Regions from separate parts of the Exiguobacterium sp. s160 genome, predicted to be linked through region 1. Evidence: riboswitches for the same ligand, from Rfam matches in the RefSeq annotation. Region 1 holds a riboswitch; each other region holds the start of a gene.
The links. Region 1 has a riboswitch for S-adenosylmethionine ahead of KNO86_RS10440 (Na+/H+ antiporter NhaC family protein). Riboswitches for the same ligand answer to the same signal wherever they lie in the genome.
Positions count from the first base shown of each region.

Region 2: it holds a riboswitch for S-adenosylmethionine, as region 1 does, so the genes downstream of both, KNO86_RS07595 (2,3-diketo-5-methylthiopentyl-1-phosphate enolase) here and KNO86_RS10440 (Na+/H+ antiporter NhaC family protein) in region 1, are expected to answer to the same signal.
Region 3: it holds a riboswitch for S-adenosylmethionine, as region 1 does, so the genes downstream of both, msrA (peptide-methionine (S)-S-oxide reductase MsrA) here and KNO86_RS10440 (Na+/H+ antiporter NhaC family protein) in region 1, are expected to answer to the same signal.

Region 1 is NZ_JACSKK010000004.1:163,091-166,371, reverse strand. It holds gene KNO86_RS10445 (GGDEF domain-containing protein) at 1-1,520, shown strand, start outside; SAM riboswitch class I at 1,619-1,713, shown strand; gene KNO86_RS10440 (Na+/H+ antiporter NhaC family protein) at 1,783-3,066, shown strand; gene KNO86_RS10435 (TVP38/TMEM64 family protein) at 3,085-3,281, opposite strand, start outside.
Region 2 is NZ_JACSKK010000002.1:336,063-339,343, forward strand. It holds gene mtnK (S-methyl-5-thioribose kinase) at 1-961, opposite strand, end outside; SAM riboswitch class I at 1,044-1,146, opposite strand; SAM riboswitch class I at 1,352-1,453, shown strand; gene KNO86_RS07595 (2,3-diketo-5-methylthiopentyl-1-phosphate enolase) at 1,524-2,678, shown strand; gene KNO86_RS07600 (2-hydroxy-3-keto-5-methylthiopentenyl-1-phosphate phosphatase) at 2,675-3,281, shown strand, end outside.
Region 3 is NZ_JACSKK010000001.1:472,696-475,976, forward strand. It holds gene rlmN (dual-specificity RNA methyltransferase RlmN) at 1-116, opposite strand, end outside; gene KNO86_RS02440 (amidase family protein) at 182-1,588, opposite strand; gene KNO86_RS02445 (hypothetical protein) at 1,702-1,863, shown strand; SAM riboswitch class I at 1,908-2,007, shown strand; gene msrA (peptide-methionine (S)-S-oxide reductase MsrA) at 2,075-2,599, shown strand; gene KNO86_RS02455 (DM13 domain-containing protein) at 2,701-3,222, shown strand.

The DNA.
Region 1 (3,281 bases):
ACTCGATCGAAGTCAAAGGTGTGTACTTCACATTTTCTGAAAGTATCGTCTTAATTTTATTTTTATTCTTTGGATTCGAAACAGCACTCATCGTCAACCAAATCGGATTGTTCGTCTTTCAATTCGCCAATTTGAAACCGAAAGTCGCCATCCGTCGTTTCCGCTTCACGTATCCGTGGAATGCCATTACAGCTTACTTAGAAATTGTCATCCCAGCAGCGGTCTATCTCGCCCTTGGTGGGGAGACCGGTCTCGACTTTTATTCGCAAGATTCGTTCGTGCCGCTCGCTGGATTGTTCCTTGCCATCTTCTTAAATACGGTGTTTCAAAAGTATCAGGTGAGATGGTGGTTCCGCGTCGACATCGCATTGAGCGACTTTATGAAGATTGCCTTCTATACGTACGTCGTCAGTTTGATTTTCATCTTAGCGGCAGCGTTTTTCCGAGAGACCAACTTACTCGTCGTCAGTAGCATCGCCGCTGCGTTGACGTTCTTCATCAAGCGGCTTCTTATTCAAAAAGAGCGGCAAGATGCATTCAAATCCTTGATTGAGCAATACGATGAAGCGAAAGAGGCTGTTTCCTTGTCGCAGAGCGAGGCGCAAGCCATCGAAGTATTTTTAAGTCAATGCGAACAGCTGAATCATTATGATGAAGGGTATGTCGAGTTTAAATTATTTGAACGCACCCTGTACTTTGATTTAAAGACGCGACAGCCCATCGATCGACCCATCGTCTTTACGTTGCTTGACATGAGTCAGCCAATCGAGCAAGTCCTCGACTATGAAATGCGCTTTGAATGGGATACTTCCCTTTCTGATGCTTTCCACGACGATTACCACAGCTTCGTTTCTGTTCGTTCGGAGGAAATCGAAGAGATTCGCACCTGGATTGTTATGATGGGAGAACCTGTATACGGTTATCCAAAGATTATTCAGCACGAAATCATCAAATTGTTAAAATCGTTCAACCGAACCATTAGCCGTTGTCACGAACGGGACCGCCTCTATACCGAGAGTCGGACGGACAGTTTAACGCTTCTTGCTAATGCGCGTGCATTTTATGAATATGGCATTCAACAAATATCCGATATGTCGGTATATCCGATATCGGTTGCCATGCTCGATATTGATTTTTTCAAAAAGATTAACGATACGTACGGTCATCAGGTCGGGGACCATGTCTTACAAGAGTTCGGACGACGAATCCGTCAAGTGCTCCGTCCAGACGACTTTGCTGCACGTTATGGTGGCGAAGAATTTATTTTATTGCTCAATCATTGTGATATGCACCAAGCGATTGAAATCACGGAGCGGATTCGCCATCAAATCGAAGCGAAACCGTTTCATGTTGACCACCACGAGATTTCTGTCACCGCCTCCATCGGGGTCGACACAATTGAAGCGTTCGGGAACAAGCGTCTCGATGATACGATTCGAAATGCGGACCGTGCCCTGTATGTTGGCGGAAAATATGCAGGACGTAACCGTGTGGCGCACTTCAACAATTTAACGACGTAAACTCCCCTTTCTCACATCGAATTGGGGAGTTTTTAGGTTGACAACGGGATTTGAAACAGGTACGTTAGGGAACGTGTTTGATAATAGGATAACTTAACTTTTTATCGAGAGAGACGGAGGGACTGGCCCTATGAAGTCTCGGCAGCGGGGAACCTGTGCCAAATCCAGCGGACGATAGTCCGAAAGATGAAAAGGGTATTTCACACGAAGGACCTTTTTCTCAAGAAAAAGGTCCTTTTTATTTTTTAGTGAGGTGATTATTTTGGAACAACCAACAGCAAACAAATGGGCACTCTTGCCGTTACTCGTCTTCTTACTCTTCTTCATCGGAGCGGGTGTCTATTACGGAGACTTCTATAAGTTTCCGGTACTCGTTGCGGCCATCATCGCCTTGATGGTTGCGGCATTCATGACAAAAGGAAGTGCCACTCAAACCGTCGAGCGCATCGCGCAAGGTGCCGGAAATCCGGGAATCATCATTATGATTTTTATCTTCTTACTGGCCGGTGCCTTTTCAACGGTAGCTGAATCAATCGGTGCCATCGACGCGACGGTCAACGCGGCGTTGACGCTTTTACCCCCATCGCTTCTCTTAAGTGGACTATTCGTCATTGCTGCTTTCATTTCAATGGCAATGGGTACATCGACCGGAACGATTGCGGCACTTGCGCCGATTGCCCTCGGTATTCATGAGGAAAGTGGTGTGAACGTCGCCATCGCAGCCGCGGCAGTTGTCGGCGGAGCCATGTTCGGAGACAACCTTTCATTCATTTCGGATACGACCATTGCTGCCGTTAGGACACAACGGACGAACATGCGCGATAAATTCCGAACGAACTTCTGGATCGTGCTACCAGCTGCCATCATCACGACGATTTTACTCGCCGTCTTGTCGAACGGTGAATCGACGGTTGATGTCGCTGCATTCGAATGGTATAAACTTATTCCGTATCTCGCGGTCATCGGACTGGCGTTAACGGGACTGAACGTCATTCTCGTCCTGTTGGGCGGGATCACGCTAACCGGAATCATCGGTCTTCTCGACGGAAGCTTATCCGTCACAGCATTTGTGACCGCTATCGCCGATGGTATGGTCGGTATGGCCGAAATCTCGTTCTTGACGTTACTCATGGGCGGCCTCGTCGGACTTATTTCGCACAACGGCGGACTCACGTATTTGCGTGATGCGTTGACATCACGGATTCAAAAACGTGCTGGTGCCGAGTGGAGTATCGCGGGTCTCGTCAGTGCGACGAACGTAGCGACCGCGAACAATACGATTTCCATTCTCGTAGCCGGACCACTCGCCGCGAACATTGCGGACGAATACGACATCGAACGGAAAAAATCAGCGAGTGTGCTCGATATCTTCTCATGTGGTGTACAAGGGATTCTCCCATACGGAGCGCAACTTCTCATCGCCGCAGAGTTGACGAAGACCGCTTCGCCTGACCTCGTCCCGTTCATGTTTTATCCGTTCCTCCTCTTTATTTGTGGAGGAATTGCGATTGCATTCAACTTCCCGCGTTTTAAAAAGCAGTCTTAAACGACAAACACCCCTTGTTCAAAGGGGTGTTTGTCGTTTAGTGATCATCTCTTGCTTCAATTGCTCGTTGCGTTTTTTGAAAGCGCGTCGTTTGAGCACTTCTTCTAGTCCTCGACTGATGGCCCACAATGCGACCAAAAGCAGACCGAGCATCGATAAGCGAAACGGGCTTTGGATAAATTCTTCCCATTGATCCCCGATGACCGAGAAAATGA
Region 2 (3,281 bases), on a different contig from region 1:
AGCCGATCGCATCACTCAAAATCGATGGCAACAGTTCGTCCACGAATCCTACTGTGTTGAACGGCTCGACCGCCTGTGTGAAGCGGGTGCGGAACGTTTTTTCGAACGTCTCCCACAGAGTGAGCACTTCTGTGAAGCGTTCGAACCGCTTCAACGGATGTGCATACGTCGAGAACACCAAATGGGCGATGATTTGACCGATGTCAAAACCGAATGGACCGTAAAAGGCAAACTCAGGATCGATGATTTTCGTTTCCTGACGCGTCGCAAAAATGCTTCCTGTATGTAAATCCCCATGTAGCAACGCTTCATGTTTGGTCACGAACCCAACCTTCAATTTCGTCACTTCAATTTTCAAGGCGAGATCTGACCACAGCTGCTCCACGTCCGGACGAAGAGCCGTTTCGATTTGATTCGATTCTGCATCACGATACGGGTCGGTGAAGATCAGCTTTTCCGTGATATCGCATAGCTCTGGATTGTAATACTCTTTTTCGATTTGTTTCTTGGCGAGCGGTCCTTTCGCATAGTCAGACGTCGCAAACAACGTCTCCCCGAGGAATGTACCGACGTGACGCGCCAAATTCGGATAGCTCTCTCCTTTTAGGAAGCCTGTCCGGACGATTTCAAAAGCTGACAAATCTTCCAAAATCGTATAGGCGAGTTCACGGTCACTACCGAGTACATCCGGTACGAATTGTGGTACGACTTTTGAAAACTCACGGAGGGCCAGTTGTTCAATCCACGAACGGTCAAGCGTGAGCGGCCAACTCTCTCCAACAACTTTTGCGTACGGCAACGCCTGTTTCACAATCAATGACGTTTCTCCTTGACGAATGCGAAAGACGAGATTTAAATTTCCATCTCCAATTTCCTCACATTCTGCAATCCCCTCTTCTAGTAACCCCAACTGTCGAACGTGTTCGACGACACTTTGTTCTGTAAACGCCTCATAAGCCATGATGATTTTCCCCTTTCTTGAATCTATGCATGAAAAAAGCCCCTTTCTCCGCGAGAAAGAGGCACACCCAAATTGGTTGTTCCTCTCATCTTTCAGACATATGTCTGGTGGATGTAGCACCGTGCCAAATGGTCGGTTGCTGCGGCGTCTTAGGGCCAATTCCCTCTGCCAACTCGCGATAAGAGTAAATGATGTAATTGTGTTTGACGTGTTGAGACGAATATTACGGACTAGGCACGCTAGTTGTCAATCCTCTATTTTCGATCGACTCCCTATTTTTGACACGCATATATAGAAACATTATTTTTAAACTTTTTTTCTCAAAAAAAGGAATTGACGAGTGAGCGATTCTATGTAAAAATTCAATTAAATTTCACAACTTCACAACTATTCTTATCAAGAGCAGACGGAGGGACAAGCCCGATGATGTCGCAGCAACCGACCAGTAATGGCACGGTGCTAATTCTTGCAGCTATCGCTGAGAGATAAGAGTTCATTGTTTTCGAATGACCTCTTGCCTTGGCATGAGGTCATTTTTTGTTTGACCTGAAAGGAGGAACTTATGGGAGTCATCGCAACTTATGAAATCAAACATACCGATCACGTCGAACGCGTGGCTGAGAAAATCGCACATGAGCTGACCGTCGGGACATGGACCGAATTGAACCATCTCGAACAGCATCAACTACAGGCATTCCGCGGTGAGGTCATCGATACCTCCCAACAGGAAACGACGAGTCGCTTCTCGATTCGTTACCCGCTACATAATGTGACGCCGGACTTTTCATCCATTCTGACGACGACATTCGGAAAGCTGTCGCTCGACCCAAACGTCCAACTTGTCGACCTATCGCTCCCGAATGAGCTCGCATCGGACTTTCCGGGTGCCGCATTCGGTGTTGAAGGGGTCCGCGACATCCTTCAAGTACACGACCGACCGCTCGCCATGAGCATCTTCAAAGGTGTCATCGGCCGGGATCTCGACTTTTTGGCGACACAGCTCCGTGACCAATTCAACGGCGGAATCGACCTCGTCAAAGACGATGAGATTTTATATGACAATCCGCTCACCCCATCGCTCGAACGGGCTCGAATTGGAGCATCGATCATTCAAGAACATCAAGAATTGACGGGTCGTTCCGTTCTATACGCCGTCACGTTGAGCGGACCCGTTTTCACCTTACGCGATCAGGCAAAACGTTTGATCGAGGCAGGCGCGACCGCATTTTTGTTCAACGTGTATACGTACGGGCTTGACGTGTTACGAGAGCTCGCCAAAGACCCTGAGATTCACGTCCCGATTTTGGCACATCCTGCTTTTGCGGGAGCGTTGACCGGATCGATTCGTCATTCCCTCCTCTTTGGGAAACTGATTCGACTCGCCGGGGCGGACTTGACGCTCTTCCCGTCGCCATATGGTTCACTCTCGACACCGAAAGACGAAACACAACAGATTCAAACGTATGCGACGGAATCCCATTGGACGAAACCGATTCTGACTGTCCCGTCTGCCGGGATTCACCCAGGACTCGTTCCGGATTTGATTCGTGACTTCGGAACGGATGTCGTCATCAATGCAGGCGGTGGGATTCATGGGCATCCCGACGGTGCGGTTGCTGGAGCGAGGGCGTTCCGCCAAGCAATCGATCAGGTAATCGGTAAAACGAGCGAGACCGATGCGTTATCGACTGCGCTGAATGCGTGGGGTGCGCGATGAGTACGCACGTCATCTGTGATTTCGACGGAACCATCACGGAAGAAGATAACATCATCGTGTTGATGCGACGCTTCGCCCCACCTGAATGGGTCGAACTCAAAGATGGTGTTTTGAACCAAACGCTCTCCATTCGAGAAGGCGTCGGTCAGATGTTCAGCCTGCTCCCGAGTCATCAGGAGACTTTGTATCGCGACTTTCTGCAGTCGACCATCACGCTTCGAGCGGGGTTTGTCGAGTTTTTGCAAGAGATACAATCACAGGGTTTTCGATTTGATGTCGTCAGTGGAGGCATGGACTTTTTCGTCCATCCGATTCTAGAAGGTCATGTCGCACCGGAACACATCTACTGCAATCACGTTGATTTTTCAGAAGCGACAGCGCGCGTCACATGGCCTCATTCATGTGATGCCCATTGCTCGAACGATTGCGGATGTTGCAAGCCGACGATTGCCCGACAGATCGTCTCACCTACCGACACGTTAATCGTGATCGGGGATTCCGTCACCGATTTTGAAATCGCCAAACGCGCCGACGTCGTGTATGCGCGCGGTCAACTGATTTCGCTATGCGAGGCGGAAGGAATTCACTATGTTCCGTTCGAGA
Region 3 (3,281 bases), on a different contig from region 1:
ACTCGATCGATGTAGAGCGAGTCCCAGACTTGACGTGCGTGGAAGGCACCGTATCCTGCTTCCGTGCACTCGTTTGTGAGCTGATCGAACGTCAACCCGTATATAGATGATTTCATTCTAACCTGTCCTTTCTCTAATCCGCATACGTACCATTGTAGCGGACGTCAGAGACGGGTGCAACTTACGAATAATCTGGAGGCGTCGGTCGTGTGATGAACTGTTCGAACGCATAAGCGACACGAATCAAATCTCTTTCCGCAAAGCTCGTTCCCGTGAACGATAGACCGAACGGGGCCCCGCTCTCTTTTCGTTTATAAGGGACCGTGATTGTCGGGTGTCCTGCTTTCGCAGCCATGTCATAGTTCATGTCATGTGGCAGGACGATTGCGTCCAGTTTTTGCCCTTTTAATAGCTCATCCATTCCGTCCACTTTTGCGAGATGAACATCATCAATCCGACGGTCGAGATAACTAGCTTCGACAAGACGCCCTGAACGTGCATCTGACTGTTCAAAGATGGTCTGCCCGTGCGGAATCGATTCGGGGTGGTCCGCGTTCCATTCAATTAAGTCTGAAAGCGTCTTAAATGGAACAGTTGTGTTCGCAAGATACGCCTCAATCCCAAGCTTGAATTCATCAAACAAAATATCTGCCTGTTCTAATGCTGTATGCTTTGGTAACGTGATCTCGACGAGTTCAACCTCGGCTTGACGCAGCAATCGAAGTGCCTGTTCATACAAACCGACCTCTTCGTCTGAAATATTTGGCTTGATAAATCCGACACGCATCCCGACCGCTTGACGGACATCGAGACATGTCACATAAGGCGGTCCGACTGGAGTTTCCCATGTCGCAGGATCAGCCGAATCTTCACCACACATTGTCTGTAACGCAACGACCGCATCACGAAGGGTACGCGCCATCGGTCCAGCCGTATCCTGAGAACGTGAGATCGGAATGATTCCTGAACGACTGATCAAGCCGACGGTCGGCTTGATTCCGACGATACTATTATGCACACTCGGGTGTACAATCGAGCCGCTCGTCTCAGATCCAACGGCAAGTAGTGTCAAGTTCGCCGCAACCGCCGAAGCCGATCCAGAACTCGATCCCCCGACATCTAATTGGTCGCCATAAGGGTTCTTCGTTTGTCCGCCAACAGCACTCCAACCGTTCGGCATATCTTCCGTTAAAAAGTTCGCCCACTCGGACAGGTTCGCTTTTCCAAGAATGATGGCCCCGTCATCCCGTAATCGTTTCACGAGCTCGGCATCTCGACCTGCAAAATGATGTCGCATGGCGGCGGCACCTGCTGTCGTACGCATCAGACCGGCTGTCTCGATATTGTCCTTAATTAAGACGGGGATGCCGAGGAGCGGTTTGCGTACTCCTTTTTTATAGGCCCGGTCTGCCGCCTCTGCCTCGAACAGGGCGTCCGGATTTACCTGGATGACGGCATGAAGTCGCTCATTATATGCAGCAATCCTTCTAAGATAATACGCAGTTATGTCTCGTGCCGTGAATTGTCCTTCTTTATACCCACGATGTGCACGTTCAATCGTCAGTTCATGTAATTGGATTTCTTCCATCCTACATTCCTCCTTTATCTCTCCCACTTTATTCGTGCTCTATGCCTGATTTCCTTTTCGTATCGCCAAGTCGATGTGTTCTTGTTACACTTAAGAAAAAACAGGAGGTTCCTATGACACGCTCCTACATATTCGTGCTACTCGCTGTGTTCGGTCTATTTTTCTTGCAGTTATACGGAGAAAATGTGCCGTATGGTCCGTTCATTTCGATCGGGTTGATCGGATTCATCATCGTCTTGACGATTTTTCAGTTAAAGCGAAAACCGAATCATTGACGAAATTATTTTGAGGGTGGTATGATGCTCTCACCAACTACATATCGATATCAAGAGTGAACGAGAGATCTGGCTCCATGACTTCACAGCAACCTGCCACAGGCAAGGTGCTACGACCAGCAAGGGAAACCTTGGACGATATGACGAGAGCGCTCATGTCATCCGACGTGAGCGTTTTTTTGTTGAAATACGATTTGGAGGGAACGACAGTATGGAAAAAGCAACATTCGCAGGTGGCTGTTTTTGGTGCATGGTGACACCATTTGAAGAATTACCAGGGATTGAAGGAATCGTATCTGGCTATATGGGCGGACATATCGACAATCCTACGTATGAAGAAGTCAAAACGGGAACGACTGGTCATTTAGAAGTCGTTCAGATCACATATGATCCATCTTTGTTCTCATATGAGCGTCTCCTCGAACTATATTGGATTCAAACCGACCCGACCGACGACGGTGGTCAATTCCAAGACCGCGGGCCTCAGTATGCCCCAGCCATCTTTTATCACACGGAGGAACAACGAATCGGGGCTGAAGCGAGTCGAGACGTATTGGCGGCAAGTGGTCGCTTCACGGCACCGATTGTCACAAAAATCACTCCGGCGACGACATTCTTCGAAGCGGAAGAGTATCACCAGGATTACCATAAAAAGAACCCGAAACACTATAAAGAAGACCGGGCCATCTCAGGACGGGACACGTTCATCGAAGAGAACTGGACCGAAACCGTATAACGGTCATTAGACGCGAATTTTAGCATTTGCGTCTTTTTATAAGCCCAATAATCGGGAAAAGGCTATTAATGGTTCATACATCCGAAAAGGAGGACTCATACATGAAAACTAGTACGAAACTCATCATCGGTGTGATCGGCGTAGCCGTAATCGCCGTTGCCTGGTGGCTCATCTCACCGCTTTTCTTGACAGAGACAGTCGATGAAGGATTACCACCGACAGCAGTTGAGACGCCTGCTTCAGAAGAAGAGACAGAGGAAGAGACAACCGAGACACCGGAAGCACAACCGAGTCAAACCGAAGTAGCGGGTGTGTTCATGGACGGGGAGAAAAATTATGAAACGACGGGCACGATTCGCTCCGTCGAGGCAGAAGACGGGACGTATCTCCGATTTGAAGAGTTTGAAACGACGAACGGACCTGATTTATTTGTCTATTTGACGAAGCCAGGACAAGAGACGTCCGAAGGGATTCGACTTGGAGCACTTAAAGGGAATACAGGAAACCAAAACTATTTAGTTCCGGCAGATGTCGATCTGTCAGAATATAGCACCGTAGTGATCTGGTGCCGTGCTTTTAGTGCGACGTTCGGGACGGGTGAATTGACTGAATCAAGTGAATAAACAGACTGAAGGGTGGCTGAATGAATCGGCCACCCTCTTTTTATTTGAAATCAGCTGAA